DNA from 3 places in the Lysinibacillus sp. NPDC086135 genome. Region 1 is predicted to be linked to each of the others. Evidence: riboswitches for the same ligand, from Rfam matches in the RefSeq annotation. Region 1 holds a riboswitch; each other region holds the start of a gene.
The links. A riboswitch is a leader RNA that binds a small molecule or an ion and turns the genes downstream of it on or off. The one in region 1 is predicted to bind thiamine pyrophosphate.
Positions count from the first base shown of each region.

Region 2: linked by a shared signal. The riboswitch ahead of thiW (energy coupling factor transporter S component ThiW) and the one ahead of thiT (energy-coupled thiamine transporter ThiT) in region 1 are both predicted to bind thiamine pyrophosphate.
Region 3: linked by a shared signal. The riboswitch ahead of thiC (phosphomethylpyrimidine synthase ThiC) and the one ahead of thiT (energy-coupled thiamine transporter ThiT) in region 1 are both predicted to bind thiamine pyrophosphate.

Region 1 is NZ_JBIVCA010000018.1:40,186-51,438, forward strand. It holds gene ACIPKN_RS20500 (glycoside hydrolase family 10-like protein) at 1-519, opposite strand, end outside; gene ACIPKN_RS20505 (hypothetical protein) at 1,211-1,405, opposite strand; gene ACIPKN_RS20510 (hypothetical protein) at 1,745-2,062, opposite strand; gene thiT (energy-coupled thiamine transporter ThiT) at 2,202-2,762, opposite strand; TPP riboswitch at 2,890-2,998, opposite strand; gene ACIPKN_RS20520 (magnetosome magnetite crystal formation protein family) at 3,124-3,459, shown strand; gene ACIPKN_RS20525 (AAA family ATPase) at 3,671-6,751, opposite strand; gene ACIPKN_RS20530 (exonuclease SbcCD subunit D) at 6,748-7,905, opposite strand; gene ACIPKN_RS20535 (SGNH/GDSL hydrolase family protein) at 8,097-9,035, opposite strand; gene ACIPKN_RS20540 (aminopeptidase) at 9,066-10,295, opposite strand; gene ACIPKN_RS20545 (DEAD/DEAH box helicase) at 10,297-11,253, opposite strand, start outside.
Region 2 is NZ_JBIVCA010000016.1:45,406-56,658, reverse strand. It holds gene ACIPKN_RS19190 (hypothetical protein) at 1-940, shown strand, start outside; gene ACIPKN_RS19185 (AAA family ATPase) at 952-1,947, shown strand; gene ACIPKN_RS19180 (DUF58 domain-containing protein) at 1,944-2,819, shown strand; gene ACIPKN_RS19175 (vWA domain-containing protein) at 2,831-4,576, shown strand; gene ACIPKN_RS19170 (VWA domain-containing protein) at 4,560-7,157, shown strand; gene thiW (energy coupling factor transporter S component ThiW) at 7,294-7,803, opposite strand; TPP riboswitch at 7,921-8,028, opposite strand; gene ACIPKN_RS19160 (MFS transporter) at 8,093-9,289, opposite strand; gene ACIPKN_RS19155 (ABC transporter substrate-binding protein) at 9,501-10,574, opposite strand; gene ACIPKN_RS19150 (ABC transporter permease) at 10,571-11,253, opposite strand, start outside.
Region 3 is NZ_JBIVCA010000019.1:86,093-97,345, forward strand. It holds gene ACIPKN_RS21275 (ABC transporter substrate-binding protein) at 3-950, shown strand; gene ACIPKN_RS21280 (hypothetical protein) at 1,324-2,625, opposite strand; gene ACIPKN_RS21285 (hypothetical protein) at 2,882-3,004, shown strand; gene ACIPKN_RS21290 (hypothetical protein) at 3,034-3,135, shown strand; gene ACIPKN_RS21295 (S-layer protein) at 3,197-5,368, opposite strand; gene ACIPKN_RS21300 (AEC family transporter) at 5,763-6,692, shown strand; TPP riboswitch at 7,229-7,343, shown strand; gene thiC (phosphomethylpyrimidine synthase ThiC) at 7,476-9,254, shown strand; gene ACIPKN_RS21310 (catalase) at 9,459-10,964, opposite strand.

The DNA of each region.
Region 1 (11,253 bases):
AGGATCTAAATAGTATTGTTTACCGTATTTCACTACCCAATTAGAATTTTTACGGGCTACATTATCGGCAGCAAGATTAGTCAAAGATTGCGAAGGCATAGTGACCCTATATGGGTTTACCCAAGCATGAAGTTCTAATCCTCGCTTATGTGCTTCGTCCAGCATTATTTGCAATGGATCAAAACCCGGATTGGTCCCTTGTGTATTGCCTGTTATATACGATGACCATGGAGCAAGCTTAGACGGGTACAGTGCATCATTTAATGGCTTAACTTGAAAAATAACTGTATTAAAGTTATCAGCTTTTAATTTGTCTAAGGTACTTTGAACCCATTGAGTATATTGGGTTTTACTCATACCTGCCTTCATATCAATATTAGATACTGTTGCAATCCAGGCTGCACGCATTTCATTTTGAGGTAGTGAATTAGCTGTAGCCTTTTGATTTGTAAAAACAGGAATAAGTAAAAGTAAAACAAAAAAAGTTACTAAGCACTTTCCAAAAAAATTTTTAAACATAAATAATGAAATCTCTCCTTTTAATTCTCAGCTATTAAAACCTAGCTGTTACTATAATCTAAGTAAATACCATTTCAGCCTATTCTATAAAAGTAGGAACTGATTTATCCTTCCAAAAAGTGTCTTACAGTAATTAGGTCTGTAGCATTTTGTCGGCAGGACCCTTTATTGGTAATTTCAATTGTTTGCGAAGCTCGTTGGAAAATTTTATTCTGTTTCTTCGCTCACTATATAATACCACAAATACCCAATTATTCTCCCTTCACCGGTAATTTTCATTTATTTAAATTCTTGACGCCCACAGCATTTTCAAATTCAACAAAAACCTTCCAAATTGAATTCGGAGGATTATTTGAGTTGCGCTTTTTAGCATGAAGTGTTTTTTAATTTAAAAGATTTTTATTGACAATCTATTAGCTAGTTTAGTTCAATAACTGATAATCAGTTGATTGGTGAAGTGTAGAACGATTGCAAATAGTGATAGATGACTGTGTGAGCTTATAAAGCAAGTTATGATGAGATTACGGTAGCACATCTTTTTGTTTGATTGGTGCTACAGAGCCATTTGTGTAGCTATAGGAGTGATAGAGAAAGCATAACAAAAGGACTTGTAGTAGTGTTACGCACAAGTCCCTAAGATTTAAGCGTGGTGGCAATTGGTTTGATTGTTAAAAGGAGATTATAGTCCTTGTTAACGTTTTAATTTTTCATTGATTTCTTCCAATAATAAAGATTGCCTTTTTAATTGCTTAGTTGTACTGATAGCAAACCAAAGGAAAAAAATAAATGGAATAAGAGAAAATAATAACCCGAAAATCGAGAAAGCACTAAATAAAATATCTCCTGAATTAAAACTGTTCATATCTTCTGTATAATAACTATTCAAAACTCAAATCCTCCCACTTTTTTTACTAACTTAAAATTTTTTCTATATCGAAATTGTAACATAGCAGAGTTTGGGTTGGTAGAGAAATGGTAAATGTGCAACAAATGAGATTGACAGCTACAAGAACTGAGTAACAAGTACCTAAGCAGAGTTGAACGAGCCTTTAACGAACCTGTGAGTGTGGTTAGTGGAGCAGAGGGAAACAGTTCTAATTGTTGCTATAGAGCCATGTGTGAAGCTACAGGAGAGGTTGTGAAAGCATAACAAAAGGACTTGTGCGTATGGGATTCAATCATACACGCAAGTCCTATTCTTATTGAAGGAAAGCACTACGTTAGCTTAATGAGAAATGTGTGAGGTTAGTCCTAATTTATCAATGAGAAAATTACCTTGTTCTATTTTAAACGTTTTCTTTTCAACACTAAATTCCCATCCATTTTCAATCGCATATCTAATTAAACGTTCACAATTGCTTGGCTTATGTGGGATGAAGTTCCAGCTACCTTCCCATGTAAACAAGACTTCAAAATATGATGTTTTTGATGAATAGACTTTAAAATTCACAAATTTGTTACTAGGGATCTCATTAATAACGCAGTGGAATTGAAAACCATCTACAATTATCTCTTTAGTTCTTTTGCAGAATTCCTTCCCCATTAGACCCTCCTGAATACGGCGTTTTTTCAAGCATGACGAGGCACACATTGGAAGTAAACTGCTCCGTTCGTTGAATAGCAACAATCTTTGCGAAAACAGCCAAAACAAAAGCCCTTCACTCATGTGAAGGGCATAATAGTTATGATTTTCGTTGCATTAATTGAGGTGCTGCCGTAAATAGCAGAACACCGACAATCGCTGTTAAAATCGTTGCTGGTAGCATATATGTTCCATTATAGATGATTGAATAAATCCACGCATTTTGATCGCCTGCATACTCTGCGAAAAATACAGCGCCACCAATGGTATGTGCTGCATAGCGTAAAAAACCTGCTAATACAGTTCCTAAAATAATATAAATCGCCATTTTCTTTTTGTTTAAATTTTTTGCAGCCTCAAGCACCGGTCGACGTACAACGGCCGCTAAGCCCACTACTGTAAAGGCAACACCATAATCAAGTGTTCCTTGTAGCCAATGCACAATTGTAGCACCAAACATTGTTTGCATTACACCAATGAGTAAACCGGTTGTCATGCCTGGAATAAGGCCCCAGCGGAATGCTATTAAAATTATTGGTACCATCACTAGACTAACAGAGCCGCCTTGTGCCCATACTTTAAAGGAAACCTGATCGAGCACAAGGCCAATCGCAGCGAATATCGCAATCTCCACAAGCATTAACAGTTTTTTATTGTCCATAATATTCTCTCCTTTGTTCCGATGTAGGATACAAGAGCAGGAATAGAAATCAGTTGGCAAATATGTCCCTATCTGGCATCAAAAAAATAAAAAACGATGCCAGGACAGAGCCTCACATCGTAAAAGTGTCGGTTTCTATCCACAATCCCTACGCAAGTGTTAACTTACAGGTTCGAAGAGTCAAGGCATTACGTGCCCAGTCTCAGCTGACATCATCAGCTCCCCTTGTGGTCGTACATCTTAATTTTATTGAACAACCTCATTGTACGCAAACACTGTTATGATTACAACCTCTTCCACATTTTTTTTTTTGAAACTTTATCGTTTTTCATGCGTAAATATTAAAAAAGGAGGTACTACTATGGAGAACCAAAAAATTTTATCTGCCTTTAGTTATCTCAGTATTTTATTCGCACCCTTTATTGTGCCATTAGTCGTTTACTTTGTGACAAAAGATAGCGACGTAAAGAGGCACTCTATTCGAGCACTAATATCACATTTAATCCCAGTCGCATTCGGAATAATTTTCTTTGCAGTCTTTATTTTCTCAACTTTATCATTCAACACTAATTTTGATCTAAATTCAGATAGTAATAATTTCCTTATCATTTGGTTTGTTTCATTCGCAATTTATATTCTCGTTTCATTAGGAGTCGTTATTTGGAATATTATTCAAGCTGTTCGGGTGATCCGATAAGTTTCATCTTAACCTCTCCTTGAACACATAGTACTTAAGGGGCTGTTATTTGTGAAAGTATCTAAAGTTGTTAAAACCGCTGTAAAATTAGCACCTATCGTTATCCCAATTGTCAAAAAAGTAATCGCTGCAAAAAAAGGAACAAATCCTAACGTAACTAAAAAAAAATAACAAAGAGGCGTATTTCCAAAAACGGAGATACGCCTCTTTGTTATTTCACTTCAAAATATGTTTGACTATGACCGTTCATTGCTTTTTCAACATGCAACACAGCAGGCATTGTAGCTTTTAACTCCGCAACGTGAGAAATGACTCCAATCATACGTCCGGAATCTTGTAAATCAATAAGCGTATCAATCGCCTTATTTAATGCTTCTTCATCGAGAGAACCGAAGCCCTCATCAATAAACATCGTTTCAATACGGATATTACCTTGAAAGCTTTGAATGACATCTGCCATCCCAAGGGCAAGACTTAAAGACGCATTAAACTTTTCTCCCCCTGATAATGTTTTCACATCTCGTAATTGATCTGTATAAGCATCATACACATCTAGTCCTAGCCCACTTTGCTTGGCATGCTTTTCTAAGCGATCTGAACGTCGTAGCTCAAATTGACCGTTGGATAAATGATAAAGTCGAATATTTGCCGCCTCTGTTATTTTATCTAAATAATTGATTTGAATATAACGCTCAAAAGACAGCTTTTTCACATTCTGTCCATTTAACATTGCATAGAGCTCCTTTACTCGCCCCGCTTCTTTTTCAAGTAAATGAATCTCCTGTTCGGTCTCCTCAACTTTTTTGATAAAGTCTGCACAAGCCTTCGCAAATCCTTCCATTTGTTGCAATACTTTAAAAGCTTCCTCATATGTGACACGAAGCATCTCTAACTTTTCTTCCATGGTCGTTAAATCTTGCTTCTCTTGCCCTTTAAGATGCTTCTCTCCCTCAGTAATTTGTACTTGTAATGTGTGGATTTGTAGTGCATATTCATTGCAAGATTTCCGTAAAGCTTCTATTTGCAACGCGCTACGCTTCCCAGTAGCAAATTCATCATAGCTTTCAAAGCCTGCTTCCTTCATACTCACTGAAAATTGCTCGCGCTTTTCATCCATTTTCAGCTTTAATTCCTCAAAAGCCTGTTTCGCTATTTCTGCGGTCATTCTAGCATTATTTGCGGCTTCCTTGGCAGATTGCAAACTTTGTTGGCTACTATTCCACGCAGTTTGTAATGCAAGTTTTTGTGATCCTATATGAGCGATTGCCTGTTGCAATGCTTGTAGCGTCGTAAGATTTTCTGGAATATGCTTTTGCTGCTCTTCTACAATTGCTTGTTGTTTAGTCAATTCCTTCGTCTTCTCAACTAAATATTGCTCAAGTTTTATTTGCTTTTCTTGTAACTGCTCCATTCGTGCACGATGATCCTTTTGTTGCATACGTACATCAGATAATTGATGGCTCACTACTTTTAAGATCGTTATTTGTTGCTCTACGTTTTGCAAAGAAGCTACAATTTGTGCTTGATTCGATTGATCAATCTCATTCGTGTCTAACTGTTCTAGCGCCTCTTGTAGAAGATGCTTTGTAGAATTCAATAAAGCTTCTTTCTCTAAAAACTTGCGCTCATCAGTACTAGCCTTTGCTCGTAAAGCCTCCACCTCTGCTAATTCAATCATCTCTAATTGCTCACGATGTGTTTCGAGGTGTGTTGTACTACCACACACTGGACAAGGCTTTCCGTCCTTAAGTTGCTGTGCTAAAATACTTGCTTGACTCGCAATCCATTGTTGCTCCAACTTTTGAAGAGCCTGCTTACTTTCTTGATAATGGACATTAGTAGTGGCTACATCCTGCTCCGCTGTTGCAACTGCTCTCGTATATTTTTCAACTTGCGCTAGTAATGATACTTGCTCTTTTAACTTAGGTAGCTGTTCTAAATAACTTTCATATGGCTCAAGTTGTTTTTCATATTGTTCAATTGTTTTTGTTAATTGCTGAACTTGCATTTGTCCTGTTTCTACGATTTTACTATTATCGTCTACAGCTAGCTTTGCTGTTGCAACATATTGTTCAGCTATTTGCATTTGCTGCAGATTATTCTCATACGTCTCGAACGTCGGTAATAATGCTTGTAGCTGTAATTCCTGCTGTAAAACGTGTTGACGCTCAGATTCTTTCGCCTCTTCAACGTTAAACTTTTCCTGCGCTATTTTTAACTGAGCTTCTGTGTTTTTCTGCTCTGTCATTGCTTGCTGATAGGATTGTTCTTTACGATTTTGCTCAGCACGTAAATCGATACATTGTTGCTCAAGTATGACAAGTCGCTCTGCTTTCTCTGCTAATGCAATTTCGCGTTCTTTTGCGCTATATATATCTTGTTCTTGTAGCAATGCTTGTAGGCGATTCTGACGATTAGTTTGCTCATCAAATTGCTCATTTAGTGTTTTCGCTCTACTATAAAATTCCTGCTCTTTTTGATGATGCGCATAAGCCTCTTTATAGCGTTGCAATTCCAATTGTATACATTCCGTATAATAGGTTTGCTCCTCTTCTAGAGCCTTCTTCAGCTGATGCATATTGTCAGTATTATTAGTAATGCAAGTAAATAAAGATGACGAACGCTGTGGTAAAGCACCTGCAATTTGGCCAAGAAGATGTTCCTTTAATTGTTGAGCATGCAGTAAATCACTTTCCGCCTCTTTTCGTTTCGCATCAAGTCTTTTTGTCATCGCACCAAAGCGATCTGTTTTAAAAATTTTGCGTAAAATAACTTCTTTATTCGTAGAATCTGAGGTTAACAGCTTGCGAAATTCACCTTGTGGTAGCATAACAATTTGACTAAACTGATCCTTTGTGAGGCCGATTATATCCTGTAGCTTTTTATCTACCTCAAGCGTTTGCTGCTTTTCTACAATATTATAATCAAGCGTGGTTCCTTTGATTTCAGCCAGTTCAATTTTCTTGCCAGTGACACTTTTGTTTGTTGCTTTAATATGACCTGGCTGACGTAAAATTTGATAGACTCTATCATGCATTTCAAAAACGAGCTCCACTGCAGTATACACATCATCATCCGCAAACCCGCTTCGAAGCATAGCAGTATCCTGACGATCTTCACCGCTACCCGATCCGTAAAGTGCATAGCATATCGCATCAAAAATCGTCGTTTTACCTGCGCCTGTTTTTCCGGAAATCGCAAATAGACGATGTTCACCAAGCTGTTGAAAATCAATAACCTCTGTATTTTTATATGGACCGAATGCAGTAATCGTTAACTTTAAAGGCTTCATTTTACTGTCTCCCGCTCCTCATCTAATAATTCTTGTAGCATCTCTGTAAATAGACGTTCTGTATCTTGATCTGGCTGTACGCCAATTATATCTGTAAAAAATGATCGGAATAAATCGATGTCTTCTATTTTCTCTGTCTCAACCGTCTGAATTTCATGTGATACCTCTTGGCGTGCTACTTTGCGCTCAACATGCATTGCATGAGGAAACACCGTACGAATACGTTCCATCGGCGAGGTTACTGACGTAGCATCTGTTAAACGTACAAATACATAATCATCACTAGGTGGTAATTGCAATAAATCATCCATTAAGCTCTCTACCACACGTAAATCCCGTCTCGCTATAAGCTTACGTTTTGTGATAGTGACTTCCCCTTGTGCATCTAGCTCCACTATTAAAAAGCCCTTCTCATGTAAGTGCTCAGATAATGAATATTTCAAAGGAGAACCGGCATATCGAATCGTTTCATTCAACACAAAGTGTGCTTTATGCAAATGGCCAAGTGCTGTGTAATTAAAAGGCTTAAATAACGCTGCATTTATGCAATCCGAGCCTCCTATTGATAAGGGCCGCTCAGAATCACTCGTGTTCGCTTCCTCTTCCCCATACTTCGTCACAAAGGCATGTCCTACAAAAAAATTACGTTTTGTTGGATCTAAACTTTGCCCAATATGGTCGATAATTTTTTCCATCGCCTCTTGATGAGATCGAATGGAATCATCCTCTAAAATAGTCCGTACTGAAGCCGGCTCTGCATATGGTACGAGGTGAAAATGTACTTCACCATACTCGTCATGGAGAACTATCGGCGCATGATCTTTCGTAAATTGGCCTTTAATATGTAATCCACTATCACTCATTAAACTACTGCCAAAATTCAATCGACCTGCACTATCATGGTTCCCCGCAACCGCTAACACAGGAATTTTTTTATCAAGTACAATTTCCGCCAAAATATCATTTAGTAAATTCACTGCCTCAATAGGGGGCATCGAACGGTCATATAAATCACCTGCTATAACGATAACATCCGGTTTTTCCTCATCAATGGCTAGCATAAATTGCTGTAAAATATAATGTTGATCCTCTGTCATGTAGACGCCTTGTACAAGCTTTCCTAAATGCCAATCTGCTGTATGAAATATTTTCATTCTTTGCGCCTCCTGTTTATTTTATTTTATCACGGCTGATGGATTGATTGTTTTTCCTTTTATTAGTTTGATAAAGGTTCCTCATCATAACGTGGGGAACTAAGGGGCGGGCTATCCGTCGCTTCAGTCCTTTCCGTCGCTGATTTTTATAGATATTTAACATAAAAAAGAGCATCACTGTCGATGCCCTGTTACAAATAGTTATGATTAAAACGTGTTGCTCTTACCTTCTCCATAAAAGCAGCGTATCCTGTAAAACCTTGAATGGTACGCGCAGTAGGTTTTGGCTTTTCATTTTCTTGCTCTTTTGCTTCTTGTTTCTGCTCTGCCTTCGCTAGTTGTTCTAAAATGTGCTCAAATGACATAGGGTTAGGCTTTGGCAGTTCTTTTGAAGCAATGGCTAGTGCTTTATTTCCGCTATATTCATGTAAAAAAGCATTTGCCATTTGGCGATAGCCTTCAAAATTTGGATGTACGTCAGAGATATTGGGTAAAAAGTTTGTAGCGTTTATCCCAAAAGCATCATAGACGTCTACATAAACTACTCCAGCATGCTCTGCCTGTTGCTGTAAAATCTTATTTAGCTTTACAAGCTGTGCATTTGTGCCTTCTTTTTGCGTAGCGTGAACATTTGGATACGCAAAGTAATAGCCCATTACATAGATCTTTGCCTTAGGTGCGCGCACTTTCAACTCATCCAAAATCTCCGCCATATTTTTTCTGGCAATGTTTAATGCATAATCCGTTTGCAACTGCGTAAAGGCTAATGTACCTGCTGTTGGATTGACCTGCACTAGACGCAGTAAATCGTTGGCACCTGCCGAAACAGTAATAAGTGTTGCATTAGCTAGTAAGTCACTTGCTTCCTCTGATTGCACTCGTTTCAAGACATCAGCTGTTGTATAGCCTGGGAAAGCGAGCTCCTTTGTATAGAAATGTAATTGCCCAGTCATTCCTAATTTCATGGCAATTAAATCACTGTAGCCTGTATCAATCTGTTGATAAGGTGTTTGACCAGCCGCCAAGGAATCTCCGATTGATAGGTAGTTTTCAATCTGAGCAAAAGCAGATGAAACACCTAATGCCATTATGAGTATAGTTGCACCAATTATGCTTAGTAATCGTTTCATCTGCTCAGCTCCTTTCTTCAAATGAAGAACTTAAAATGCCCAGCTACCTTTGCGGAAAATTGGCTCTACAGTTCCATCTGGTAAAATACCGTCAATGTCCATCTCACCGCTACCAATCATAAAGTCCTCATGTGTCACTGAAATATTGGCACCTAACGCTTCAAGCTGTCCGTTTTCTAAATCTCTTCCACCTTCTAAGCAAGTTGGATAAGCTTCGCCAATCGCTAAATGGTTCGATGCATTTTCGTCAAACAATGTATTAAAATATAAAATCTCCGATGCTGAAATTGGTGATTCGTGCGGTACAAGTGCGACCTCACCTAAATAACAAGAGCCTTCATCCACATTCAGAAGCTCCTGTAATAAATCATGTCCTACCTGTGCTTCAGCCTGAACAATTTTTCCTTCTTCGAATGTCAGTTTAAAGCCATCGATAATATTCCCTTGATAAACTAATGGTTTTGTATTGCTTACATAGCCATTTACACCTTGTTTCATCGGTAACGTATAGACCTCTTCTGTCGGCATATTAGCAATAAAGGTAGTATTACCTGGCGTTTTACTACCCCCAGTAAGCCATTTATGCTGTGGCGCTAAGGCAATTGTTAAGTCAGTACCTGGTGCTGTATAGTGAAGTTTCGCATATTTTTTATTGTTCAGTAGGGCCGCGCGAGATTCTAAATTTACTACGTGCTCATGCCAGTTTTCAACAGCATTGCCTTCACCAATACGAACAGTTTTAAAAATAGCTTCCCATAATGCTGGTACTTGTTCCTTAGCCGCTAAGTTTGGGAATACCTTCGATGCCCACTTTGGTGAAGGGACAGCAACAATTGACCAAGCTATTAAATCTTTCATTACGGCGTTGCGATAATTTTTAAGAGCAGCGCCTGATACTTTTTGATGGGTAGCTAGACGATCTGCTGAAATACCTGCTAATTTATCAGGATCTGCAGCATCGATCAATAATATTGCTCCTTTACGTTCGATTACCTCATCACGCATTTTAACTACCCATTCTGGGAAACGATTAAATTCTTCATCTGAAGCATGCTCAAAGTAAGCACGATCCATTTCATCATCTGAAAAATTAACATGAACACGTCCTGCACCAGCTTTATAAGCCTCTTTCACGACTAAACGGGCGAAATCTAATGCTTCCACGGAAGTATTAACTAATAAGTATTGCCCAGGTTGAATATTGACACCGACTTTTACCGCAAGTTCTGCATATGCTTGTAATTTTTCTTCAAACGTCATATTATTTACCTCGCTTCTGTCCAATTGTTTTTGAATTACCCTCCACTAGCTTGCCTTCATGCCATATTTTCTGTACAGGTTTCGCAGAAATTTCTCTTGTCCATTTTTTGTACGTTTTCTCATCACGATAAGATAATAATGTTAATACTTCACCATCTGCTCCAGCACGACCCGTACGACCAGAACGATGCAAATACTGCTCAATTGTTCTCGGTACATCAACATGAATAACATGTGTTAAACCTTCAATATCTAAACCGCGTGCTGCAATATCTGTAGCGATTAAAATACGCGCGTCACCTTTACGGAATGCATCTAACGCCTTTTTACGTTCTTCCTTCTTCATGTCAGAATGTAATGTCACAATCGGTGCCGAACGATATTGTAATTTCGTTTCTTTCATCAGCAATTGATCGATATTGTTGACGAAAGCAAGTGCACGTAATCCTTCTGTATGTGATAGTCGACGTAGGAAATCAGTTTTATCTCGCTCCTCTACTTTCACGAAAGAGTGTACAACTTTACCAACCTTTAACATATCCTCAGGTTTAATTTTGAAGCGTACTGGCTCGAACATCATACGACTAGCCACTAATTCAATTTCCTCCGTAATTGTTGCTGAAACAACAACTACTTGTCGCCCATATGCTGACCCTTCGATAAAAGATTTTACGACAACACGGTATTCACGACTTAGTAACTGATCGCACTCGTCTAAAATAACTGTTTCAATTTCTTTTAACTTTAGTTTTCCAGCACGCGCTAATTCATTTAATCGGCCAGGTGTACCTACAACGATCGTCGGTTTTTTCTTTAACTTTTCAATTTGACGTGCAGAGTTCGCGCCACCAATTAGTTGTTGAACCGTAATATCAGAACCTGCTGTCCATTCACGGATAACCTCTACAATTTGCATCGCTAGCTCCTGTGATGGAGCTACGATAAGTCCTTGTGTTTG
Region 2 (11,253 bases), on a different contig from region 1:
GTTCCCAGCAGCTTCACAAATTGAAGCCATTGAGGTGGAGAAAGAAAAAGCTGTCATTGAAGACGTAAAGAAGGAAGTTGCTAAATTAGAAAAAAAAGCAGAAACAAAAGAAGTGAAAGAGCAATTAAAAGAATTGCAAAATACGTTAAAAAAGACAGAAACAGCGGAAGAGGCATTACGGGAAGTCGTGAAAAAGCAAAAGGAGCTTGCTTTAAAGGAGCAACAATTAAAGGATAAACAAACAGCTAGTAAGGAGGGCGCTTCTGACGACAAAGGTTTATCGAAGGAAGAAGTGGAGCAATTGAAGGAGCTCGCCCAAATGCAGCAGGAGCTAACGCAAAATGCAAATGCTACTCAGACAGCTATGAGCAAGCTTGGGAAACCTGCAAGCAATACGCTACAAAATGCTATTGCGAGTGCCAATAGTGCCAACAACAATCAGCAAAACAATAATAATCCAAATCAAAATTCATCAGGGAATTCACAGCCGAACAATCAAACAGGACAACAAGGCCAAACTAATTCTCAAAATGGATCCCAACAGGCTAGTGGTAAAGGTCAGAAGCAAGGATCGAATCAAAGCAATCAACAAGGTCAGGGACAAGGTAATGGACAGGGACAAGGTAATGGACAAGGACAAGGTCGGGGCAATCGTTCAGGTCAAGGTGCTGGCACAGGACAGGGCGGCCGCGATTTATTAACGACACCAAGAATTGGTGGCTCTAGTCAGACTTCAGTTGATGGTGGAGCATTAGGAGAGGGATCACATGTTTCAGAACAACAAGGAAATGGCCCGATTACTAAAGGTTCTATCCGACCGTATGAGGAAGTTATAGGTTCCTATAAAGATAGCTATTTAGAAAGCTCAGAGCGTTTACAATTACCGAAAGATTTACAAAATGTCGTGCAATCTTATTTCACGTCAATTGAGTCTAAGTAGGAGGAAAAGGTATGGCATTTACAGAGCAACAATATGTTGAAATGAGTACGAAATTACAACAAGTGAAGGAAGAAATTCATCGCTTTATCGTTGGCCAAGAGGAAGCCATTGATTATACATTATACGCAGTCCTTGCTGACGGACATGCATTATTAGAGGGCCCACCGGGTTTAGGGAAAACGATGTTAATTCGTACAATTTCTGAAGTACTAGATTTATCATTTTCACGAATTCAATTTACACCAGATTTAATGCCAGCGGATATTACAGGGACAAGCATGATTGAGCGCACAGTTGATGGCAAGCAGCAGTTTACGTTCCAGCCTGGTCCGATTTTTAGCCAAATGGTATTAGCGGATGAGATTAACCGAGCAACACCAAAAACACAAAGTGCACTGCTTGAAGCAATGGGTGAAAAAACTGTAACAATTTTAGGAGATACAAAGAAGATGGCAAGACCATTCTTCGTATTAGCAACACAAAACCCGATTGAGATGGAGGGAACATACCCGTTACCAGAAGCACAAATGGACCGTTTCCTATGTAAAATTCTTGTGTCGTATCCTGAGAAAAGTGAGCTAATGGAAATTATGAAGCGTACAACAGGCGCTAAGGAAATTGGTTTACAAAAGATCATGGATACAGAAGCACTGATTGAAGCGCAGCAAATGGTTAAGGAAGTACTCGTTGCTGATGAAATGCTCGAATTTGCGACGGACCTTGTTGTGGCTACTCATCCTGAGAGAGTGGATGCCATTGATGAGGTCAAGCAATATGCCATGTATGGTAGCGGCCCTCGAGGTTTACAAAGTTTGATCAAATTAGCAAAGGCAAGAGCGCTTATGAATGGACGTTTCCACGTGTCTGTGGCGGATATTAAATCTGTAGCTAAGCCAGTGTTACGCCATCGAATGCTGTTGAATTATGAAGGGGAGGCTTCAGGTAAAACAGCAGACGATGTGATTGATGTCATTTTAGAAAAAGTACAGCAAGGTGTTAGCAGGTGACACAAAAATTATTATTGCCCGAAGATTGGTTAGCGAAAATCAGTCGCTTCCAAGTGGCAACGGCCTCCAAATTACGTGGGCAGCACAAGGGCTCGCACCGTTCGCAGCGCTTCGGGGCATCGCTCGATTTTTCAGATTTTCGTGAATATCATTTAGGTGATGATGTACGTCAGGTGGATTGGAACGTCTTTGCGAGAACTGATAAATACTTCATTAAACGTTTTTTAGATGAACAAGAAATGCGCGTACACATTTTGCTAGATACAACTAAATCTATGGGGGATCAAGCAAAATGGACTTTTGCCCGGCAAATTGTTGCCTCACTTGGTCTAATGGTGCTCGGTCGCGATGATCGCTTATCTTTTTCTTTCCTGCAGGATGAAGTGAGGCCACCGTTTCGTCGTAAAGGTGCCATGTATCGTCGCGCCTTTTTACAGGTGGTCACAGAGATTGAGCAAGCAACTTATACAAATAGCTTCGCACAGGGAGCTTTCAAAGCATTGCCTAAAGATAGTACCGTACTATTTATTGTGACAGACGGACTTGAGCCAATCGATGAATGGGAGCAACTTTTAAAAAGGCTACCACGCTTTGCGGGGGATGTCCGTATTTTGCAAATAATTACGCAAGAAGAAATAGCACCTGAGTATACGGGCGACGTACGCTTACTTGATCGTGAAACGGGTAGAGATGTAAATGTTACGATGTCTTCTAAAGTTCTGGACACATATAGGGCAAGACGTTTTTTACATGAAGAGGAATTTGAAGCAATTTGTCGGCGCTTCGGTGTTCGACAATTACAGCTTAAAGTAGAGGATGGATTGCAGCATGCCATCTTCCAACAATTATTAAAAGCACATTGGATTAGGTGAGGTGAGCCGTATTGGGCTTTAGTCAAATACTTTTTAGCTGGACGGCCATCATCCCGGTCATTGTCCTTCTATATTATTTCTTTCGAAAAAAATATACCGATCAAACCGTATCCTCCACACTTTTCTGGTCGGAAATTATGCAAGAAACCCGTGTGTCACCATACTTAAAACACTTACAAAAAAACGCACTGCTTTATTTGCAACTACTTGCTCTTCTTTTACTCGTACTAGCATTAATGAATCCATATGTTAAAAAGTCAACAATTGTTGGTGCGCAGACGATTTTCATAGTAGACACGTCTGCAACGATGTTAGCAGGGAAAGAGCAGTCAACATTTGATACACATAAAAAAGAAATGCTGTCATTGGTTAATGAACTTGACGGAAGACCTGTGACACTCATTACAACAGGCAATACGCCAAAAGCTATATTACAGCAGGAAACAAAGATTAAAGATATTGAAAAAGCTATTCAAGAGTTACAAGTAACATATGAAACAGCACAAATGAATAAAGCTTTAGATGTGGCACAGGCTTTTGTCGGTAATACACCAACATCTATTTATGTCTTTACAGATTCGCTCGATAAAAAGCAATTACCGATGGAAAAAGATACGGTGAAGTGGATCGTAAAAGGATCCGCAAAAGATTTAACAAATATCGCAATGACACGTTTTGCTGCTACTACAGATGGACAATCTGCTATGGCGCTTGTACAGTTACAAAATGATACGGACCAAGAGCAAAATGTAACACTTTCGATAGACAATGTTAAAGGTAAGAAAATAGTTGCGGAGAGTGTTGTATTACCTCCAAATGAAGCTATAACAAAAACATTCAAAGACCTTCCATTAGAAGATACTATGACTGCTAAGATAGATGCTAAGGACGATTATGCTGTTGATAATTCACAGCCTGTATTGCTACAAACAGCTACTTCAAAAGTAGTTGTCGATCAAAGTATGCATCAACTCATTCAAAAAGGTTTGCAAACGATTAATAGTAGCGTGAAGATTGTTCCATCTTCACAAGTGGCTGACAATTTGGATGCCACTGTGGTGACAAATCAGACGGCGCTACTCGAAAAGATGGACAAGCCAATTGTATTATTTGGACGGGATGATGTTGAGAAGGTTGAAGCTACTGGGGAAATCAGTACAACAAGTGATGCATTGTTTGCATTTAGTGAGCTAAAAGATATTTACGTCAGTACTGTATATCCTGGATTCGACAACTATAAAACGATTGCATCAGTTGGAGACCAGCCATTTATTCAGCGTTCACCTGAAGGAGATATTGTTGTATTAGCTGATATTGCAGATACAGATTGGCCGTTGCATCCTTCATTCCCATTATTTTTATGGAGTGCTGAACAGGAGCTTTCAGCATCGATTGGTTCACTTGGTATTTTTACACCAAATGAGCAACGTGCAGTTGCTTTAACGCAAGGTGAGTGGAGTGTATATTCGCAGGAAGATGAGTTTTTATCGTCTATTACGAATGGTCTATTAACAGCACCAATGAAGCCAGGAATTTATACAGCTCGCTCAAATGATGAAGAAAAGCGCTTCATCGTACAGCTTCAAGCACAAGAGCGTGTGATTGAAAAAGGGACAAGCTATACACTTGGAGAGCTTCCAGACAATGGTAAGGAAGAAATATCGAAAACATCGTTCGTACCTTGGCTTATCCTTATCATCTTAGTATTATTTGTTTTAGAGTGGGAGGTGCAACGACGTCGTGGATTTACGAATTGATATGCCATTAGCATTGTTGCTTTTACTTCCATTGCTTATGTATTTTGGATGGACCTATTGGCGTGAACGTCAGCGACTAAAAAAAAGCCATATCGTCGTACTAGGTATTCGTATTGTGGCTATATGCTGTTTGGTTTTTGCACTTGCAGGGCCCTATATTTTATTGCCCGTAAAGGAAGAACAAGTATTATTTTTAGTGGACCGTTCTGCTTCAATGAATGGTACAGATGATGAGATGTCCAATTTTATAGCGGAAAGTTTACAGTCGAAAAAAGATGAACAGCTTGCAGGGATTTATTCTTTTTCATCGACTTTACAAACGGAAGCCATTTTATCGAAGTTTTTAAAGGAAGTGCCGAAGTTTACAGCTATAAAAGCAACAGATCAAACAAATATTGAACAGAGTCTACAGCTCGCTTCAGGTATTGTAGATCCGAAAAAAGCGACACGACTTGTGCTCTTAACGGATGGCAATGAAACAAAAGGGGATGCCTTAGAATTTGCATCGAAGTTTAAAGGGTCAAATATTAGCGTTGATGTAATGCCGTTTAACCAACCTGTTGCGAAGGATGTATCCATGAAAAGCTTTGTTACACCACAAGTTGCTTATGTTGGTGAGCAGCAGCAGTTAGTCGCTGAAATAAATGCAACTGTAGCAGAACAAGGTGAGCTATTACTATACGAAAACGATAAGCTTATTCACCGTGAAGCAGTGGAACTTACAGAAGGTTCGAATGTATTTTCGTTTAAACATTCAGCAACAGCTGAAGGGCTTGTAAAATATGAGGCACTCGTGCAGGTTGAGCAGGATGCAATTTTTGAAAATAATAAATTAACAAGCGTCACGATGGTGCAAAGTGAGCCACATTTACTAATTGTTAATGGCTATGAAACGGCATCACCAATTGCAGCGGCGCTAGGCAAACAATCAATTGCCTATGATGTTGTAAATGCTAAAAGTCTACCAAATGAACTTTCTAGTTATTTACAATACAATGCCATCATTTTTGATAATGTGCCAGGGCATTTAGTAGGCGAGGCAAAAATGAATGTCATTGAGCAAGCAGTGAAAAATTTCGGTGTCGGTTTTACAATGGTTGGTGGCGAAAATAGCTTTGGTTTAGGTGGCTATTTTAAAACACCAATCGAAACTTTACTACCTGTTGAAATGGAGATTAAAGGTAAGGAGCAATTGCCATCATTAGGGCTAGTTATCGTACTTGACCGCTCGGGAAGTATGTCTGGAGCAAAGCTAGAGCTTGCAAAAGAAGCGGCCGCTCGTTCAGTTGAAATGCTACGAGATGAGGATACGCTCGGGTTTATAGCCTTTGATGATCGACCTTGGGAAATTATTGAGACAGGACCACTTGGCAATAAGGAAGATGCGGTGGATACAATTTTATCTGTAACGCCAGGGGGAGGTACCGAAATATATGGATCACTAGCTAAAGCTTATGAAAATCTAGCTGATTTAAAGCTACAGCGTAAGCATATTATTCTATTAACGGATGGTCAGTCTCAGCCAGGTAACTATGAGGACTTAATTGCACAAGGAAAAGAGAATGGCGTAACCCTATCAACGGTTGCAATTGGTCAGGATGCTGATGCCAACTTACTTGAAGCACTCAGTGAGATGGGCAGTGGGCGTTTCTACGATGTTATTGATGAGCAGACGATCCCCTCCATTTTATCTCGTGAAACTGCCATGATTTCACGCACATATATTGAGGATAACCCATTCTATCCAACTATATTTAATGCGGCTGGCTGGAATACGTTATTTGCGAATGGTGTACCTAAAATGAATGCTTATATTGGTACAACAGCAAAGCAGGGAGCTACTGTTATAGCAGAAAGTGAGAAAGAGGATCCAGTACTAGCAGAATGGCAATATGGCCTTGGCAAAACATTTGCCTTTACTTCTGATTCGACAGGAAAATGGACAGGGGACTGGGCAAGATGGCAAAATTGGGGCACTTTTTGGCAAACGCTTATTTCAAAAATGCTACCAAGTTATAATGATGTTGCCTATGATGTACGTCTAGAATCAGACGGCTCATTTGTCATCACTGATCCAACAAATGAAGCGGCGTTCTTAGATATTGTTGCTGTCAATGAAGCTGGTGAAGAACTTGATACACAACTTGAAACAATTTCAGCATCACAAGTTCGAGCAGTCGTACAAGCAGAACCAGGACTCATCTTCTTCCGCATTGCCGATGAAGATCAGACCATTTACCAGGCAGGCTTAAGTGTACCTTATAGTGCAGAGTATGAATTACGCCCAGTGAATGATAAGTTAATCGAAGCACTAACAAAGCAAACAGGCGGCTCTGTTTTGAAGGAACCGAGCGAGGTATTCCGTGAATTTACTAAAAAAGGTGCAGAACGTCAAAATATTGCGACATGGCTTTTATTAGCAGGGATGTTGCTATTCTTTATTGATATTACCATCCGACGCTTTGGTTGGCGCTTCTTAACTAGGCCGAAGAAAAAAGAACAGCCTGTAGAGAGAACACAGATACAGGAAGATGACACAAATGTTGCCCAGCTATTAAAGGGTATGAAAAAACGATCTTAGTAAGTTAAAACGATGGTTCATTGCTTTATAGTAATGAGCCATCGTTTTTTCCTAAATTGTTCCGATAAATAGATGAAACATTCCGATAAAATCTGAAATTGTTCCGATAAATCACAAATTTATTCCGTTAAATTACTCATCTCACAATATTTTTATCTAAAAAGGATTTACGATTTATAGTATTCTTCCGCAAATTGCTAGCAACGACTATACCTAAGACAGCACCAATAGTACTTGAGGTTAAAAAGGCTGGCATGAAAAATAAAGCAGCAACGGATGTCCCCATTAATAAATGTGCGTAAGGTACTGCGATAAGTGAGGCAATGATACCTGTCCCAAACATTTCACCGACACCTGCAAGCCATTGCTTGCCGCTGTATTTATAGGCAAGAGCTGCACATAGAGCGCCAATAACACTGCCAGGAATAGCTAGTAATGAGCCTGTGCCTGTTAAAATACGAATAATAGCTGTGACAAAGGCGACCATAACAGTAGGCACTGGTCCAAGAATGATAGCACCGATAACATTAATGGCATGCTGGACAGGGTAGGCACGAGCAATTCCCGTTGGTATTGAAACGAAGGTAGAACCAGCTACGGCAATTGCTACTAATATGGCCATGATTGTTAATTTTCGAATTGACATAATTTCCACTCCTTTGAAATGTTAATACCGCCGCAAAAACAGAGAGAATCGCCGCTAAAGCGTCAAAAAGCCGCTTCCTAAAAACAACAGGAAGCGGCCTTGCATCTACAAATAAAAAAGCAAGTGTCGACACTTCCCTCCGCTAGTGTGAACTAGATCAGGTTCAAAGGGTCCGTATATGACCATATACGTCTCAGCCTTTTAAAGACTCCCCTAGTGGTAAGAATTTAATTAATTTTTTCTCTTAATAATGTAGCATACTATTAAAAATAGTCAATAACTTTTCAGACTATTTTGTATCAGGATGCATAAGGTGTGGCGCTTTTTTCATTGTCCAAATAAGGGCAAGGAAGAAGCAAGCCATTAAAATAATAGCCCCGAATATATAAGGACTGTTCATATTCCAATCGAATAATATACCTGCTAAAGCTGGACCAATCATATTACCAAGACTCATATACGCATTGTTCAGACCAGCTGCAAAGCCTTGTTCATTTTCAGCAAGTTTTGAAATCAGTGTGTTGACAGCTGGACGAATCAATGTCGTAGCTGTAGAGAAGATGGTCGCTACAATCAAAATAAGTGCAAATCCAGATGCGAATAATATTAAGAAAATCGAAACGGATGCAATAAATAAATTGACTAACACTACTTTCATTTCGCCGAAGCGATTAAACAGCGGTGTAATAACAAACATCTGTACAACAACACCAAAAGCGCCACCCATAACTAATATAATGGCGATATCAGTAGGTGTGTAATTAAACTTATCTGTAACAAATAATGATAATGTTGTTTGGAAGTTAGCAATCCCGAAAGAGAATACAAGCATGATAATTAGCATGACAAAATAAGGCATTCGGACTGAACGGGCCATCTGCTTTGCAAGATTATCCTGCTTCTGCGCTTTTTTCGCTGCATTCGGTTTTGTAGCAGGCAATAAAAAGAACGATAAAATAGCTGCTAAGATAGCTGCAAACCCAGCGGTATAAAATGGAAAATGCAAACTAACTTTTGAGAGGAATCCACCGATACCTGGTCCGATCATAAAACCAAAGGACATTGCTGCCCCTATCATCCCCATACCTTTTCCTCGTTCCTCATACGTTGTGACGTCTGCCACAAAAGCCATTATAGGAGGTGCCACAAATGCGGAACCAAGGCCACCAAAAAAGCGTGCCAGGAAGAGCATCCACACATCTGTAGAAAGCCCGAAACAAATTTGTGCAAGTCCTGTTACGATAAGACCGAAAATAATGAGATTTTTACGACCGTATTGATCGGAGAGATTCCCAGCAATTGGAGAAAATATGAATTGTGCGAAGGCGAACGTTGCAATCAACATGCCAAGTACTTGTCCTGCGGCACCAAACAATTTTAAATACTCAGGCATGACAGGAATAATAATTCCGATACTCCCCATTGCGATAAACATATTAAACATTAAAATATACAAAGCCGCCTTATTAGACTTCTGCTGGGTCATCGAATACCCCTTTCTTTAATCAAATATACTACAGTCTACCATAAGACTTATACGTTTGCTATTGACTATAAGTCTGAGATTTACTAGAAAGATATGCGGATTCTCAAATACGGCCGGCTAGTTTTTCCACAGAAGCTTACTTCCAGATAAACGAAAAAAAGCTGTTCTCAACGTTTGTAACGTGAGAACAGCTTTGAATGGGTAAAATAGTTTATCGAATACTCATTTTAAATTCTAAGAACAGCTCATTGTATTTGCCTAAGTAATCAGGACCTAAGTTTTTATAAACTTCTAATGTTTTACGTTGTTCTTCAGAAGGATAGAAGCGCTTATCAGATACAACTTCTTTATCCATTAACTTCATCGCTGCAATATTAGGAGTAGAATAGCCTACATAATCAGCGTTTTTAGCACCCGATTCAGCTTTCAACATAAAATTAATGAAAGCATGTGCGCCATCAATATTTTTTGATGTTTTTGGGATAACCATATTGTCAAACCATAAGTTTGAGCCTTCTTTTGGTACAGCGAAGTCCAAATCTTCATTTTCTGACAACATATCTGCTGCTTGACCAGACCAAGTGAGTGCCACAGCGGCTTCATTATTAACCATCAGCGGTGTAATTTCATCTCCGATAATGGCTTTAACATTTGGCGCCAATGTGATTAGTTTATCAGTAGCTTTACGTAGCTCCTGGTTATCTAAAGAGTTGAGAGAGTAGCCAAGACTGTTTAAGCCCATACCAATCACCTCACGTGCACCGTCTACTAAAAAGACTTTACGCTTTAATGAAGGATCCCATAAGTCCTTCCAAGATGAGAAGTCTAAATTTCCAACGAGCTTTGGATTATAGACAATGCCGACTGTTCCCCAGAAATATGGGACAGAGTATTTATTGTTCTTATCAAATGGTAAATCTAAAAAATAAGGATCAATATTTTTTAAATTAGGGATTTTCGTTTTATCTAAAGGAATAAGTAAGTTTTCTTCCTTCATTTTTTCAATCATATATTCAGAAGGTACGGCGATATCGTAAGCTGTACCACCTTGTTGAATTTTTGTCATCATTGCTTCATTGGAATCAAACGTTTCATAGATGACGTGAATGCCTGTTTCTTTTTCAAATTGCTTCAGCAAATCCGGGTCAATATATTCTCCCCAGTTAAAGATGGTTAATGTATCTTTACCACTTTTTCCACCACCGGCACTTAGGGCGTCAGCAGTATAGAATAATAGGGCGGAAACGACAAGGATTGCGATTGTTGCTTGAATTAATTGCTTCATTGAGTTCCCCCCGTTCTTTTACTAGCGCGGCTTGTAATGAAGTAATAGCCAACTACGACGATAACCGTTACAAAGAATACTAACCCAGAAATAGCGTTAACTGTTAAGGAAATACCTGCACGTGCCATCGAATAAATTTCAACAGATAAAGTACTAAAGCCGTTACCTGTCACGAAAAACGTTACCGCAAAATCATCTAGAGAATATGTTAAGGCAAGGAAGAACCCTGCAAAAATACCAGGTTGAATATACGGTAAAATAACACGCATCATGACATCTTTTTTCGTTGCCCCTAAATCTAATGCAGCATCGATTAATGATTTATTCATTTCTAATAGTTTAGGTAAAACCATTAGTACAACAATTGGGACACTGAACGCTACATGTGCTATTAACACAGAAGAAAAACCTAATTTAATACCAACCATTGTGAATAAAATTAAAAAGCTTGCTCCAATAATGACATCCGGGCTCACAATTAACACATTGTTTAAAGAAAGTAGTGTGTTGCGCATTTTTGAATCTTTAACAGTGACAATGCCAATTGCTCCTAGTGTCCCAATGATTGTCGAAATCAATGCAGAGAGTAATGCCACGATCACTGTATTAATTAGAATGACGAGTAAACGTGAATCCTCAAAGACCGCTTTATAATGTTCTAACGTAAAGGACTCAAAGT
Region 3 (11,253 bases), on a different contig from region 1:
AATTGCTAAAACAAAATAGAAATTTCATAACACCACTTTTTCTTATATTACTGCTTATATTAACGGCTTGCGGAGAAAAAGAAAAGACAGCTAGTCCTTCTGCAGAACAAGATAAAAAAGAGGCAGAGACAAAAACGGTGCAGACTACAAATGGTGAGATTGTTATTCCGACTAATCCGAAGCGTATTGTAGCAGAGGAATATATCGCTAGTTTACTTGTGTTAGATGTAAAACCTGTGGGAGCTCCTGGGTTGACTCTTGAAAACTATTATTTAAAGGAAGCATTAAAGGGTGTAGAAGATATCGGTGTGTATGGAAAACCATCGGCTGAAAGAATTTTAGCGCTCAAACCTGATATGATTATTACCGGCAATGGGGAAAATTATGATGCATTAAGTAAAATTGCTCCTACGGTTGTCATCCCTTACGGTGAATTGAAGAATGCTCATGAAGAGCTTACATATTTTGGTGAGTTACTTGGCAAAGAGCAAGAAGCAAAGGAGTGGCTCGCACAATATGATCAAAAAATTGCCGATGCCAAAGCACAGGTGGATGCAATAATTCCAGAAGATGCGAGCTTCTCCATTATTGAAGATGCTGGCAAAACCTATTATGCCTATGGTGATAATTTTGGACGTGGTGGACAGCCCGTTTATCAGGCACTTGGTCGAAAGCCACCTGTCAAAGTAGCAGATGAAATTATGGAAAAGCAGTGGGCTGAGATTTCCGAAGAAGTGTTGGCGGATTATACAGGCGATTATATTATTTTGACATCTAATGGTAATCGAACAGTGGAAGAGTACAAAAAAGATCCTGTTTGGGGTAGCTTGCCAGCCGTAAAGAATGATCACCTTTATGTTTGGCCAGAGGAGCGCTCATGGTATTACGACCCAACAGCTGTGTTGGCTCAGGTTGAGGAATTAACAAACTGGCTAACGAAAAAGAAATAACAAAACCAGTATAGCTAAAAAATTTGCACATTTGATCTTTAGCAATAAAATAATGGAAGCATCTTTAGAAATGGAGGTGCTTCTTTTTTGTTTTTAATATGTTATTGGAAATGTTTGGGATTAATAGTATTTACAAATTCTATGACTTGAATTAGAAAGGTGTGAAAACAAATAGTGGGTAAAGATGATCATATCCTTCTGGCCATTCAAGTGAATACAGGAAGCGGGGATAAAAGAGTCTCCTAGAGGACTTTTACGAAGATCAAATTTCTGCTCCTTTCACAAAGCTAAGGAAATTAGTCGGAGGTAAACATAACCCTCTGCAATTAACAACGAATTGGCAGAGGGTCATGATTTTTTCTTTATTTGGAGATCACTGTTGGATTAGGAATGAACCAGATGTCTTTGTTTGAATGAAATGACGATTTCCTTCTATTGTGTAATCAGCAGGTTCTTGATCGCCAAAGTCATAGGTACGAACGATAGAGGCATTCGGTGATAGGTTATTGATAATGATTTCCATATCCGCCTCGAATTCAACTTGTTTTTTATTTAATGTTGCCTGGAATGTGATACGATTCAAATTTCGTGTAATTTGAATTTCCATAACACCAGTATCCTCATTAAGAAGAGTTCCTAGTGGTGGAATAATAACAGTCATATTGGATTTTGTTGTTAAAACGAAGCGCTCTGTACTATTTTCCGAATCTGCAACGTTTATTTTTGCTGTATAAGTATTTTTGTTTCTAGTCATAGCTGTGATTTTACCAGGTACGGCTGCAGTATCCGATATAACTGGAGTTTTAGTCCCGTTCCCTTTAGTCGGTAGATCATATTTTCCATTTACAAAGTCTACTAAAGTCCAGACGTTTGGCACAAGCTGCTGTTGCACAGGCGTTAAAGCTTCGAAGGCTGTTTTCACTGTCTGTACATCTTGGGCAGTGGACGTTTTAGGCGATAAAGCGGCAATAGCGTTTTCCACTTCCTTAGCTGCTGCCTTATCCTTTACAACAAGTTGTTCAGCATCTAACAACATCTTTTCGACACCAGCAGGTAATGAGACGTTTGTATGTCTGCGTAGTGCATTAAGCTCAGCTCTAGCATCAGCTACATCTTGATGGAAGGTAATGCGAGAAGAGTTTAATAATTGGATTTTATTGACCACTTTATCGATAGATGTGTTTGGTGAGATATAGGATGTCAGTATTCTTTGTGATTCCGCACTTACAAAGGTCTTTTGCGCTGCATTTAACGTATTGTACCAAGTTTTCGTTTCCATAACATTTTGGTAGTAATTAACGGAAGTCGATTCCACTGAAGCTAATTTCTCTTCAATTTGATCAGCAAGCTTACGATACGCTACTTTCGTCCGTTTATGATTGGACAGCGTTGAATAATTCGTGACGTACTGTTGTTCCGTTGCAGTCAATTCATCGTATGCTTTGCTAGCTGTCTCTAAAGTTGCTTGGAATGAAGAGGTTGTATCATTAATATTCGAAATAAGTCGAACAACATTCGAAACCTTAGAGTTGTAGTAATAAGTATTATCGTATATGTAAGCAGTTTTTACCTGTCCTGTAATATCAGCAGCCGATGCTGACGTAGTAGGTGCAGCATAGATTAGTGAAGGGGCCGCAACTAGGGCGAGGAAGGCTAGTTTTCTTTTGTTTTTCATAATATGGGAAACCTCCTAATTGGTTTTTTCACAAGTGTCATGGTAATTCATGAGGATTTTTGTCCTAGATGAAATCTTTGATTGTCTTGAGAATATCCTAATATATGTTGATAAACCAATTTTATCATATTAGGATTCTTTTATGTATATTTTGAGTGAATAGGTAGATAGGTTGTGCATTTTTTTAAACACTTTGTGTCTTATGTACTTGGGAATACGAAAAGTAAGAGGTCGCTTTTCAATAGAGATGGATAAGGTGGATAGAATCGCAAGAATGATGGATAGAACTGCAAGAATCTATAAGCCTAAAATGAGTCGTGAAGCATTCAAGTATCTTGAGGAAAACGACATTATTGACCATACATTAGCTAAAATTTAACGAATTTGGTAGGGTTCCTAAATATTGCTATGCATGATTATCAAGCTATTGAATTAAATATACTCCAAGCAATTATCGAGAATCATTTAAGTGATTTTAAAACCTATACAGAGGCGATATTGCTTATATAAAAGAAACAACAGGCCATAGAGATTTTCTAGCCTGTTGTTTTTAAATTATAATAGAAGATTTTTATCGTTGTTTACCTGAAAGTTGGACATCATTATAGATGTTGATTGCCTTGTCTAAACTGTTAATAGCATCTGTCACTTCGTGCGAAGATGCATAGGAGTTATTGGCAACAGATTGAGCGTTTTGCACTGCTTTTTCTAGGTCACGTTTTGCTCTTTCTGTTGTCCACTTTTCATAATAAGGTATGTCAGTTCCATCTCCATTAGCAGAAGTCTTTACATACTGAACAGAATTGACGAGTGACGTTAGCCAAGATTTATCAACATAATTTCGATAGTTTACACCGGATTTATGATTACTTCTATACGTTGAAATAGCACTATTTAAATAATTATAGGCAGACGAAATTTCTGACTGAGACGAGTAGCCATTATTTGCAACATTTTGAGCATATGAAACAGCTGAAACTAGAGCGTCTTTTTCACTTTGCGTCGTCCAAATTGTATAAGAAGATAATTCAGATCCATTAACAGAAACGGTTACATATTGAACAGAGTTAATCAGCGATAAAAGGGCAGATCTATCGGCATTAGTTTGGTAAGTACCATATTTTTGTGCATTTTTATAAACTGTGATCGCGTAGTTTAAATTGTTAATAGAACTTGAGATATCAGACTGGGTTGCATAGGTATTATTTGCAACAGACTGAGCGGATGAAACGGCAGAAGCTAGAGCATCCTTCTCACTTTGAGTCGTCCAAGGCGTATAAGAAGCTACATCATTACCATTATTCCAAGATACTGCAACATACTGAACAGAGTTAATCAGCGATGAAAGGGCAGATCTATCTCCACTAGTTTGGTAAGTACCATATTTTTGTGCATTTTTATAAACTGTGATCGCGTAGTTTAAATTGCTAATAGAATTTGTGATATCAGACTGAGTTGCATAGTTATTATTTACAACATACTGAGCGGATGAAACGGCAGAGGTAAGAGCATCCTTCTCACTTTGAGTCGTCCAAGGCGTATAAGAAGCTACATCATTACCATTATTCCAAGAAACCGTTACATACTGAATAGAATTAATCATCGATTGTAATGAAGACTTATCACCGTAAACATATTTTGTTCCGTTCTTTTGCGCAGCTTGATAAACGGTTAATGAAATCCTGTATTGTGTAATAGCATTGTTTATTTGTTCCTGAGAGGCGTTGGAATTATTAGCTACCGCTCTTGCGCTACTTACGGCATATTCGAATGCTGTACGTTCAGCCTGCGTTGTCCATTTCTCAGTTGTTAAAACGTCGTTTCCATTAACAGATACGGTAACGTATGGGGGTATAGCTACTAAATTACTTAGCTCAGTTTTATTCGCCACAGGTAATTTTACAGAGGCTTTTTTATCATCCACCTGTACCTTGTTAATAAGATGTCCTGAATCTAATGCCACCTTTTCCCCGTGTTTGACAATCACTTGCTCAATTTTACCTTCCCCGTAAAGGCTAAAATCTTTCTCAACATCGATTGTAAGCTTATCAACATTGGCAGTAACTTCAAATGCTGTAACTTTACCAACTACATTGATTTTTGAAATAGTCTTGTCAGAAGTCACATGTACTTTCGTACGCTCCAAGTTAATGTCTGGAGATTTAATATCTTTTAAAGTGACATTTAACCAATTAATATTTCTAGTTAATAAAGGTTTAAAAGTAATTGTATCCCCGATAGTAACGTCATCAATTGTAATTGCCTTCTTCACACGATTAGTTACAATAAGCTTATCTTTAATAGTTACATTTTGAACTTTTACATAATCCGCATTTACAGTTAGACTTCCTTCAATCTGTGCGTCACCACCATCAAAATATACTGCTTTTTTGTCAGTGCCAGCTTTAGTTAATGTTAGTTCTGTAACGCTCGTAATTTCGCCGTTTTTCACTACTACTGTTGCTTCGGCATCCATCAATGCAGTTTTATTCGATGTGTTAAAGAGGGGCTTCAGCGACTGGCTAATTTTAAATTGGCCATTGGATGTAAGTACTTTCTCTTTAGTAATGTTGTTAATGGTAATAGTTTGCCCCTTTGTTTTGGCTGCAGCTACCTGCCCATTAATTTGAATTGAGTGGTTTAAAGGTGAATTACTTGAAGCGGCATCTGCAGTGGGCATTGGCGATACTAGGGTTGCTGTAATAGCAGTTGCCATAAAAGTCGTTAATACTTTATTCTTCATTTTAGTCACTCCGATCATTGTATTTAATGGATAATATATCATATATTTCTTTGTTTTAGTACATAAAGGGTATATTTTACTATTTATTATACTTAAATGAAATGTAGTCCCTTTTTCTTTATCGTTCGTTTTTAAGAATCCTTAATTATTTAAAAAAAATGAAAGTGAAGTGCCAGGTTTTTTTTGTACGAAATTGGGTAGTTGGGTGCGGAAATCACGCTCATTTCAAGGGCTATAACGTTCTAAAAAGTAACTTTTACCATGTTGTTAAAGACACTGTATTAGTTTAGTGTGTTCAGGAAAAACGCCTTGATATGAGTGGTGAGTTAGTTTTGAAGTACATTGACCAAGCATAAAAACAGCACTACTATAGGAGAGGGAAGGGGGACAAGCTATGATGTATCTCGGTATGATTTTTTTTAAAATTGTGACTCCAATTCTAGTGCTTCTAGTACTTGGTGCAGTTTTACAAAAGAAATTTCGCTTTAATTTAAAGGCGTTATCTCAACTTATTACATATTGCTTCATGCCAGCAGCAGTTTTTGTGAATATATATGAAACGAGTATAGAGCTGTCTGTGCTTGGGGAAGTTGCGTTATTTATTCTACTCTTTATCGGAAGCCAAATGGTGCTTAGTCATTTTCTTGCAAAGGGACTAGGCTTAGTAAAAACAGAGGCTGCGGTGTTTAAAAATAGTGTTGTCCTAATTAATTCGGGTAACTATGGAATTCCAGTTGCACAAATGATTTTTGTGGCTCAGCCGATTGGCGTAGCGATTCAGGTCATTCTCGTTATATTTCAAAATATGACGACCTATACTTACGGCTTGTACAATTTAATTTCTTCAACAAAATCGGGCATGTCTATTGTGAAAGACTTCCTCAAAATGCCCATTATTCATGCACTTATTATTGGTGTGGCAATGAACTATTTTACTATCGCTATTCCGCAGTTTGTAAGAATTCCGATAGACCATGTGGCAGATGGCTTTATCGCTGTAGCATTAATAACTTTAGGGGCGCAACTATCGCAACTTGAAATTAAATCCATGTTCAATAAGATAGTATTCATTAGCTGTTTTACACGACTAGTCATAGGGCCAGCCGTTGCATTGCTAATCATTTTTGCGCTTGGTCTTGATGGTGTCGTGGCACAATCACTTTTTATAGCTAGTTCGTTCCCAACATCGCGAAATAGTTCTAGTCTTGCATTAGAATATGACGTAGAATCGGCAACTGCTGCACAAACAGTTTTATTTTCAACGATTGTGAGCTGTATTACAGTGACGATTGTGATTTATGTGGCGGAACTGTTGTTTACTTAACAGTTTGGTGCTATTCGGAATAAAAAAGATTATTGTCAAAACGTGAGGTTGATTTCCGTTCCGGCTGGGCGCTTTGTCGCTGACGCTTCGCTTTCGCACAGTTAAAACATTTGTCGCTGACGCTTCGCTTTCGCGCAGAGCAGAGCTTCCTGGGGGCGTCCGATGAGCCACTCGCGCTGCTCGCTCCAGGGTCTCATCTGTGACGCTGATCCCCGAGGAGTCGCCCAGCCTCCACTCCAATCAACCTATATGCATGGCTTACGTTTAAACTTCTTTCAGTAGAAGTCTCCCATCTCTATAGGTTGTAAGATACAATTCGGGTTTAAGTTACTTTTCAGTGGTGTCCAAGCATCAGCTGAACACGGATCGATAAGGAATTAATATAGATGCAGGCCTAAGCACAATGCCGAATCCAGATGCAATTATGCCGAGGCATAATTGATCAATTGCTGTCGCCAACTTTTGATGATAAGCAAAAAAAACAAATGAAGCTTCCATCTCTTAACAATATCTGCTACACTATCATCAAACTTAATAGCATTAACTAGGGGAGTCTGATGAGTCAGGCTGAGAGGGAAACGCATAGAGGTTTCTTGACCCTTTGGACCTGATCTGGCTCATACCAGCGTGGGAAAGTTAACCATTATTGCACTCAATGTATTTGCAATAACTATACCTTTACATTCTTAGCCGGATCCAAAATTTTTTGGATTCGGCTTTTGTCTTTATTGGGGTGAGCTAGATTCGGTCCTTGTATAAATATAAAAGGGGGCGAAGTAGTTTATGACAACAGTTAGCGACAAGAATATTACGATTATGTCTAGTTTTGAAGGAAGTAAAAAAGTTTACGTAGAAGGTTCTCAACCAGATATTTTAGTGCCAATGCGTGAAATTGCTCTAAGTCCAACGACAGGAAGCTTTGGTGAAGAGGAAAATGCACCAGTACGTGTTTATGATACGAGCGGCCCGTATACTGATCCTGCGTATAAGGTGGACATTACGAAAGGATTGCCAGCTTTATGTAGTGCATGGATCAAAGAACGAGGTGACGTTGAAGAATACGAAGGGCGTACTATCAAGCCAGAAGATAATGGATTCCGCAAAGCTGATGATCCACGAATAAGTGAAAATATTTTTCCGTATTTATCCAAAAAGCCTTTGCGTGCGAAGAAAGGTAAAAATGTAACGCAGCTTCACTATGCACGAAAGGGAATTATTACTCCAGAAATGGAATTTGTAGCGATACGCGAAAATATGGACCCAGAATTTGTGCGCTCAGAGATCGCGGCAGGACGTGCTATTTTGCCATCTAATATTAATCACCCTGAGGCAGAGCCGATGATTATTGGACGTAACTTCCACGTAAAAATAAACGCCAATATTGGAAATTCAGCGGTGTCATCCTCTATTGCAGAAGAGGTAGAAAAAATGACGTGGGCTACACGCTGGGGTGCTGATAACATTATGGATTTATCTACTGGTAAGCATATTCATACGACACGTGAATGGATTATTCGTAACGCCGCGGTGCCAGTGGGAACGGTGCCGATTTATCAAGCGCTAGAAAAAGTAAATGGAGTGGCAGAGGATTTAACATGGGAGGTGTATCGTGATACGTTAATCGAACAGGCTGAGCAAGGTGTTGATTACTTCACGATTCATGCAGGGGTATTGCTACGCTATGTGCCATTAACGGCTAATCGTGTAACAGGCATAGTGTCTCGAGGAGGCTCGATTATGGCGCAGTGGTGTTTATATCACCATCAAGAGAGCTTCTTATATACTCATTTTGAAGAGATCTGCGAAATTATGAAAACCTATGATGTTGCCTTCTCTTTAGGTGATGGTTTACGTCCTGGTTCTATTGCAGATGCAAATGATGAGGCTCAATTTGCAGAGCTAGAAACGCTAGGGGAATTAACGCAAATTGCCTGGGAGCATGATGTACAGGTGATGGTAGAAGGACCAGGGCATGTACCAATGCATCTTATTAAAGAAAATATGGATAAACAGTTAGAGGTGTGTAAGGAAGCTCCTTTCTATACTTTAGGACCGTTGACAACAGATATTGCCCCTGGTTACGACCATATTACATCGGCTATTGGTGCTGCAATGATAGGGTGGTATGGTACGGCAATGCTATGTTATGTGACGCCAAAAGAGCATCTCGGCCTACCAAATCGTGACGATGTTCGTGTAGGGGTTATTACGTATAAAATTGCTGCACATGCTGCCGATTTAGCGAAAGGGCATCCGGGAGCACAGCAGCGTGACGATGCGCTATCTAAGGCACGATTTGAATTCCGCTGGCGCGATCAATTCAATCTTTCGTTAGATCCAGAGCGTGCAGTTGAATACCATGATGAAACATTGCCTGCAGAAGGGGCAAAAACTGCGCACTTTTGTTCAATGTGTGGACCTAAGTTTTGTAGTATGAGAATCTCACAGGATATTCGTAATTATGCAAAAGAGAGTGACTTAAATACGACTGAAGCAATCCACAAAGGTATGAAGGAGAAAGCAGAGGAATTTAAACAGGCAGGCAGTCAAATTTATCAATAATTAGTAAAGCAGGCTTGTGTCAAATTAGGCACAAGCCTTATTAGTTTCATCGGACGCCCCCAGAAAAGCGCCCTGTCGGAACGGAAATCAACCACACATTATGGTGATGAGTCTTCGTTCTGTCATTAATATAAAAAAACTCCATGTGAAGATGTCCTTCACATGGAGTAAAAAGTTGGATTGGATATCAATAATAATGGAAAATTAAACGTTTGTTGCTTGCTTTTCGTATGGGTTTGAAAGATCCATACCTTCTAATGAAAGACCCATAGCTTTTGCTACACCTTCGCCATATGCTGGATCAGCTAAATAGCAGTGAAGAATATGACGGCCTTTGATGAACTCTTCAACTGGTGCCATATCATTAGCAGTATTTTCGAATAGACGTTGTTGCTCTTCGGCAGTCATTAGGCGGAATAATTTACCCGGCTGCTCGAAGTAGTTATTGTCGTCTTCACGGAAATCGTGGATACCAGCATTACCGTCTATACGTAATTCAGGCTCTTTATAGTCTAAATTATGTTCCCACTCACCATAGCTATTTGGTTCGTAGCTTAAAGTTGAACCTAGGTTGCCATCGAAACGCATAGCGCCGTCGCGGTGGAATGAACGGAATGGGCATTTTGGTGCGTTTACAGGAAGCATGTAGTGGTTCACACCTAAACGGTAGCGTTGTGCGTCTGCATACGCAAAGATACGAGCTTGTAACATTTTGTCTGGCGAGAAGCTAATACCAGGGATAATGTTAGATGGTGCAAATGCAGCTTGCTCAACTTCCGCAAAGTAGTTGTCCGCATTTTTGTTTAACTCGAATTCACCCACAGGAATTAATGGGAAGTCTTTTTTATACCATACCTTCGTTAAATCAAATGGGTTATATGGTAACTCACGAGCCTGTTCCTCTGTCATTATTTGAATGTACATTTTCCATTTAGGGAAATCGCCTTTTTCAATAGCCTCATATAGATCGCGTTGTGAAGATTCGCGGTCGTTACTGATTACTTCAGCAGCCTCAGCACCAGTTAAGTTTTTAATGTCTTGCTCTGTACGGAAGTGGAATTTAACCCATACGCGCTCATTTTCAGCATTAATAAAGCTATAAGTGTGAGAACCGAAACCATGCATATTGCGGTATCCAGCCGGAATACCACGGTCAGACATAACAATTGTTACTTGGTGGAGCGCCTCTGGTAATGAAGTCCAGAAATCCCAGTTTGAATTCGCATTTTTCATATTCGTACGTGGGTCACGTTTTACCACGTGGTTTAAATCTGTAAAGTGTAAAGGATCACGGAAGAAGAATACAGGTGTGTTGTTACCAACTAAATCCCAGTTACCTTCTTCTGTATAGAACTTAAGTGCAAAGCCACGAATATCGCGCTCAGCATCCGCTGCACCACGCTCACCTGCAACTGTGGAGAAGCGTGCAAACATGTCAGTCTTTTTCCCAACCTCTGAGAAGATTTTTGCTTTTGTATATTTAGTAATATCATGCGTTACAGTGAAAGTACCGAATGCACCTGAACCTTTAGCATGCATACGACGTTCAGGAATAACTTCACGGTTGAAGTTCGCTAATTTTTCAACTAGCCATACATCCTGGAGTAATAGAGGACCACGAGGACCTGCTGACATAGAATCGTGGTTGCTTACTACTGGAGCACCACCTGCTGTTGTAAAACGACGGCTACGATTATTTTCATTTGTCATATTAGTTTACCTCCTAAGAAAAATTGTGAGTCAAACTCTTCATCAATAACTATAACAAATGTAAATTATAATTGCTAGTAAATTATAATTATTATTGTTAAAGAATTTTTACATTAAGATACAAACTACAAATATATGCTAGATTTAAATAGCTTATGAATAACCTTTACCACTAATTTAGTTTTTAAAACATTTTCGAGAATTACTTGAAAATAAGTTATGAAGAAGAGGAAGCTTAAGAATAAAATGAATTCTTTTGTTTACTTATTCTTATTGAAAATAGAGTATG